2 linked regions of the Alkalihalobacterium alkalinitrilicum genome follow. The protein of the gene in region 1 interacts with the protein of each later gene in a pairwise test. Links are inferred from orthologs where the notes say so. Each region holds a gene or a part of one and is shown in the gene's direction. Other genes may lie near its edges. The genes, in order: BK574_RS23195 and BK574_RS26490.

Region 1 (3,305 bases):
GATTTCAACGAAAATGGGCGGTCATAATAGCCATGAAGACCATGAAGACCATGGAGACCATGATCATTAATAGATGGTGGTAGAAAAAGTGAAGAAGCATGGACTACGGGTACTTTATATTCATAAAGTAGTGTGAATTTTAGGATCAAACCGACCTTGGTTCCTTTATTGTCTGTTAAGATAGGTCTTTTTTAATAAAATTCAGCAATTAAAGGAAGCTGTGTCAGCAAAACGTTAAAAAGTGACGTTTTTCTAAAATACCGGATGTCTGGACCGTTCAAAACCTAATAAGGAATCTTAAAAGTGATTCGAATAAGAATAAGACGTGTATGAAAATAATGGCTGAGGGAATATTCTCTCAGCTATTTTTCATGTAAAGAATTTCGACAAAAATTAACAAATCAATAGCGATAATTTTACGAAATTTATTAATTCGACTATATTCTTAGGCGAGATTAGTTTATGATATGTGTAAATAAACTCTATGGCACGTTACTTATTTCCTAGATTCATGGTACTATTTATTAAGTATTTCTATTAATAATTTTTTACAATGATTATATAAAAATAAAACTCTGGTAGACTTTAAATGTTGAGGTGAAGAGAGTCTTGAGTACTTCAGAATACTTAGATGTGTTTATTGATGAGAGCCAAGAACACTTACAGTCATTAAATGACAACCTATTATTATTAGAAAATGAACCTACTAATTTAGCAATTGTTGGTGAAATTTTTCGTTCGGCTCATACTCTAAAAGGTATGGCAGCGACAATGGGCTATGATGATTTAGCTCATTTAACACATAGTATGGAAAATGTATTAGATTTAATAAGAAACCAAAAACTGGATGTTTCAACTCCTGTTCTAGATGTAGTATTTGCAGCCGTCGATGATTTAGAAGCGATGGTAAATGATATCGCATCAGGGGGAACAGGGAAGCGTGATGTCTCAAATGTAACCGTATTACTTGAGCAAATTGAAAAAGGGGGTTCACCTTCTCAAGTTGCTGCGACGGTAGAAGAGGTAGAAATACCAACAACTGAAGAAACATTGACAGCAGCATTTGATGTTTCTTATGACCAGTTTGAACTGACTGTACTTATGCAATCTCAAGAACAAGGCTATCATTCGTATCAAATTAAAATTTCTTTAGATGAGCGGACGATGTTAAAAGCTGCTCGTGTGTTTATGGTTTTTGAAGTGCTTGAACAAGTCGGTGAAATCATAAAATCGAATCCAAGTGCAGAAGATTTAGAGGAAGAGAAATTTGATCTTGAATTTGTGGTTACATTTATTTCCAAAATAGAAGCTGAGGAAATTGTTAAGCGAGTAAATAAAGTTTCCGAGATATCATCTGTTCAAGTCCATCAATTAAATATTGAGGAGTTAAAGAAAGCAGCCTCTGAAAAAGAAACAGGTCTTGAGGAAGTAGTAGTAGAAACGGTCGTATCTCCTCAAAAAGCCGTTGAAGAAGCACCGCAAGAAAAAACAACGGCGATTAATGGAAAAAAAGTAACAAATGAAGCAAATAAAACGATTCGAGTGAATATCGAAAGACTTGATGTATTGATGAATTTATTTGAAGAACTTGTTATTGATCGTGGTCGTCTTGAGCAAATTGCTAGCGACCTGAAAAATAATGAACTAAATGAAACGGTTGAAAGAATGTCTAGAATTTCAGGGGACCTTCAAGAAATCATATTAAACATGAGAATGATGCCAGTCGAACAGGTATTTAATCGATTCCCACGCATGGTTCGAAGCCTTTCGAAAGATTTAAATAAAAAAGTAAATCTGCAAATCTTAGGAGCGGAAACGGAGCTTGATCGAACCATCATTGATGAAATTGGTGACCCCCTCGTTCATTTAATTCGAAATTCAATTGATCATGGAATTGAAACGCCACAAAAACGCCTTGAATTAGGAAAACCTGAAGAAGGAACAGTTATTCTGAAAGCTTTCCATAGCGGAAATAATGTCTTTATCGAAATTGAAGATGACGGTGCAGGAATTGATCGTGACAAAGTATTAAAAAAAGCATTAACAAACGGTGTTGTAACTGAAGATGAAGCAAGTAAAATGACAGATCAGCAAATTTATGGTCTATTGTTTAGAGCGGGCTTTAGTACAGCTGATAAAGTGACTGACGTATCCGGTCGAGGTGTAGGTTTGGATGTTGTTCGCTCTACATTTGAGTCTTTAGGCGGTGTTGTAACCGTGGACTCTACATTAGGTCGGGGGTCTGTTTTCTCTATTCAACTCCCATTAACTCTATCGATTATAGACGTTATGTTAGTAGAAGTAAGTGATGAAAAGTATGCGATTCCTTTATCATCGATCGTTGAGACAGCGATTGTGAATAAGAAAAATGTATTTAGTGCTCATAATCAAAAGGTGATTGACTTCCGTGGAAAAGTAGTTCCTCTTGTATTTCTTAAGGATTTATTTGAAATACCTGTGGAAGATGAACTAGACGAAGAGTACTATTCTCTTGTTATTGTTCATAAAGGAGACAAAGTGGCAGGATTAGTTGTCGATTCACTAATTGGACAACATGATATTGTATTAAAATCATTAGGAAACTATCTAACAAATGTGTTCGCTATTTCAGGTGCAACCATTTTAGGGAATGGACAAGTAGCCTTAATTGTTGATACGAATGCACTAATTAAGTGATTACAAGGATGGAGGCAAACCTCGATGTCTGTTGAAAGTGCAGTAGGTACTGAGTTAAAAGTTATTGTTTTTCAACTGAAAGACGAAGAATACGCAATCGAAGTTGAATACATTCAATCCATAGAGAGAATGCAACCCGTAACTCGTATTCCTAAAACTTATTCATTTATAAAAGGAGTTATGAATTTACGTGGCGTAATTACCCCAATAATGGATTTAAGAACGCGATTTGGGATAGAGTCTAAAAAGTCAGATGATGCGACTCGCATTCTTGTTATTTCAAAAGACAATATTGAAATTGGCTTTATTGTAGATGGGGCGAATGATGTCATTGATATTCCGTCAGGAAAAATCGAACCAACGCCTGAAGTCGTTGGTGGAGTTGAGGCTGACTATTTAAGTGGGGTCGTAAAGCTCGACACTCGACTATTTACATTGTTAAATATTGATAAGGTAATATTAAATTCATAGTTTCTCAGTAATAGATTTCAATATAGGGGTGAGATGTTTAAATGACTTCAGTTTTAGTTGTTGATGATGCTGCTTTTATGAGAATGATGATTAAGGATATTTTAACCAAGAATAACTTTGATGTTGTTGGTGAAGCGGCGAATGGTCAAGAGGCTGTT
Region 2 (3,199 bases), 670 kb from region 1 along the record:
TACGTCCAAATACCGAGATATGGAAGCGATTTATGAACAGTTTTCGCTGATTCATATTGATAAAGTAATTTTTACGAAAAAAGATGAAACCTCATATTACGGAACAATGCTAACATTTGTTGAAAAATATAAAATTGGAGTTGCTTATATTACACTCGGTCAAAATGTCCCAGATGACATCGTAGAAGGTAGTGCAACAGAAATTGTAAATTCTATAGTTGAGGTAAAAAATGATGAATGACCAAGCACAAAGTTTAAGGGAAATAATGGAAAACCAAGACAGCAAGAAGGATACAAAGGTCATTTCAGTAGTAAGTGGGAAAGGCGGCGTTGGAAAGTCGAATTTTGCAATTAACTTTTCCTTAGGCCTTTCACGTGCTGGAAAACGCGTATTATTATTTGATTTGGATATTGGAATGGCCAATATAGATATTTTAATGGGCGTTTCTAGTAAATATAACATTGTTGATATGATTGAAAATGAATTAACGATCTGGGAAATTATCGAGTTAGGTCCAGAAAATATATCATTCGTTTCTGGGGGATCAGGATTTACCCAACTATTTAAACTTAACGAACAAAAATTTCAACGGTTTGTTTCACAGCTTGAATTATTAAGAGATCAATTTGATTATATTATTTTTGATATGGGTGCAGGAGTCTCTGATGATAGTATGCAATTTATTTTATCATCAAATGAAGTCATTCTAGTGACGACACCTGAACCGACTTCCATCACTGACGCTTATGCGATGCTTAAATATATTAATATCAAAATAGATGAAATTCAGTGTTTATTGATTATAAACCGAACAGAAACTGATAAAGAAGGGCAGCTGACTGCTCAAAACTTTCAACGTGTCGTCAAACAATTTTTACAAAAAGACATAATGTATCTTGGTAATATTCCAAATGACAAAACGGTTACTAAAGCAGTCAAATCTCAAATACCGTTTCTACTTTTAGACCCGAAAGCAAAGTCGAGCAGGGCTCTGGAGTTAATAGTTCAGCAATTTTTAGGTGAACAAAACGAAGAACCATTAAAACCTCACTTTAATTCGTTTATCAAGCGCTTTAAACTCCTGTTTAGTTCTTAATTACAATAGATAATTTGTTTCATGGTGAGGGGGGATTTTGTGCAAGACAAAATCACTGTTTTAGTTGTTGATGATTCTGCATTTATGAGGAAGGTCATCACTGATCTATTACAACAAGATGAGCGGATTGAAGTAGTTGGTACGGCAAGAAACGGACAGGATGCTCTTAATAAATTAACAACGATAACGCCATCAGTTATTACTCTAGATGTCGAAATGCCAGTAATGGACGGGTTGGTAACGTTAAGAAAGATAATGAAAAAAAAACCTATTCCTGTCGTGATGGTCAGTAGTATAACATTACAAGGTGCTGAAAATACGGTGTTGGCGATGGAATATGGTGCCGTTGATTTTATTACCAAAACATCTGGAGCCATATCACTTGATATTTATAAAATTAAGGATGAATTGATTGAGAAAGTGATTTTGGCAGCTCAATCAAAAGTGAATAATTTTATGAAGAATGCCCGAAAGGACTTAATTAATTCGATTCATAGTAAGGATAGTCATAAATCGGGAACATCTTATCAATTTATGGCAGATAGTAGGAAAAAGGTGGTTGCGATCGGTACTTCCACAGGAGGCCCCAAAGCTTTACAAGAAGTATTAACTAAGATACCGTCTGCAATTAATGCTCCAATCCTTGTCGTACAGCATATGCCAGCAGGGTTTACGAAATCTTTGGCCAATCGCCTAAATTCTTTGTGCAGTATTGAAGTGAAAGAAGCAGAGGACGGTGAGATAATAAAATGTGGTGTTGCATACATAGCACCAGGAGGTTCACACTTAAATGTCAAGAAAATCGGGACGACGTTAGCTGTTCAATTAAATCAATTATCACCACGAAATGGTCATCGGCCGTCAGTTGATGTTTTGTTCGAATCTTTAGCTGACCTTTCAAACTATAGCATTCTTACGGTTGTTATGACAGGAATGGGAGCAGATGGTTCCCAAGGACTAATAAAATTGAAAAAACAATGTAATACGTATTCGATTGCTGAAGCAAAGGAATCGTGTATTGTCTTTGGAATGCCCCGTGCAGCAATCAAAACAAATCAAGTAGATGAAGTGGTCCACCTAAAGAAAATAAGTATGCGTATTAGTGAGTTAGTTACTTGATTTACCCTATAGAAATATAAAAAAGTGTTGTAGGGAGAGGTTGGATATGAGTTATTATGAACGAATTAAGCCGTACCATTTAGATGTTTTAAAAGAGATAGGTAATATTGGTGCTGGTAATGCAGCGACAGCACTTTCAAAGTTATTAAATAAAAGCATTGATATGAAAGTACCATCTGTAAAAATCATCTCTTTCCAAGAAATTACAGAGTTAGTTGGAGGTGCGGATCAAGTAGTTGCAGCTATTTTTCTTAGATTAGAAGGAGAGGCACCAGGAAGCATGTTTTTACTACTTCCGATTTTTGAGGCAGAACAGCTCATCCAACGTTTAACTGGCAATTCAAAATTCCAGTTAGCTGAACCCCCGTTTGATGAAATTGGGTTGTCTGCTTTACAAGAGATGGGGAATATATTAGCAGGTTCTTATCTCTCCGCTCTTTCAGATTTTACACGATTGAATTTACAGCCATCAGTTCCTGCGATAAGTATTGATTTAGCAGGTGCTATATTAAGTTATGGGTTAATTGAAGTATCACAAGTAAGTGATTATGTTATTGTTATTAATACTGAAGTTCATGAAGTTAATGATGAGTTTCAGCATTCAAGTGGGCATTTCTTTTTACTTCCAGATCCTAATGCGTTTGGGCGAATATTTAATGCTTTAGGGGTAGAGATGGATGAGTGAAGTTGTAAAAGTTGGAATGGCTGATCTAAATATAGTTAAATCCCCACAAACGATTAGAACATCTGGGTTAGGATCATGTGTTGGAGTTGTTTTATATGACGATTATTCATATATTTCAGGGATGGCACACATTATGCTTCCAGATTCAACACTTGCTAAGACGGGTACTTTAAACGTTGCCAAGTATGCAGATACTGCCATTGTTGAATTGATCCAGCAGTTGAAAAGTGCAGGGGCAAAAACCCATGCTCTAAGAGCAAAAATCGCTGGTGGAGCTCAAATGTTTCATTTTTCAAGT

The links.
Region 2: the proteins of BK574_RS23195 (region 1) and BK574_RS26490 interact in binary tests that used the Escherichia coli proteins (3 or more experiments, as listed by UniProt). The link is inferred for Alkalihalobacterium alkalinitrilicum from one-to-one orthologs.

Annotation. Positions count from the first base shown.
Region 1 is NZ_KV917368.1:4,803,050-4,806,354, forward strand. The notes cover bases 175-3,142. They hold BK574_RS23195 (chemotaxis protein CheW), read left to right. Parts: upstream 175-609; coding sequence 610-2,676; downstream 2,677-3,142. Other genes in these bases: BK574_RS23200 (chemotaxis protein CheW), read left to right, coding at 2,701-3,142. Outside these bases: BK574_RS23190 (FixH family protein), read left to right, coding at 1-70; more of BK574_RS23200, read left to right, coding at 3,143-3,147; BK574_RS23205 (response regulator), read left to right, coding at 3,189-3,305. UniProt on the Escherichia coli protein: Involved in the transmission of sensory signals from the chemoreceptors to the flagellar motors. CheA is autophosphorylated; it can transfer its phosphate group to either CheB or CheY.
Region 2 is NZ_KV917368.1:5,468,116-5,471,314, forward strand. Bases 337-3,198 are described here. They hold BK574_RS26490 (protein-glutamate methylesterase/protein-glutamine glutaminase), read left to right. Parts: upstream 337-1,181; coding sequence 1,182-2,216; downstream 2,217-3,198. Other genes in these bases: BK574_RS26485 (MinD/ParA family protein), read left to right, coding at 337-1,097; BK574_RS26495 (chemotaxis protein CheC), read left to right, coding at 2,263-2,901; BK574_RS26500 (chemotaxis protein CheD), read left to right, coding at 2,894-3,198. In the rest of the region: flagellar biosynthesis GTPase FlhF, read left to right, coding at 1-241; more of BK574_RS26485, read left to right, coding at 231-336; more of BK574_RS26500, read left to right, coding at 3,199-3,199. UniProt on the Escherichia coli protein: Involved in chemotaxis. Part of a chemotaxis signal transduction system that modulates chemotaxis in response to various stimuli.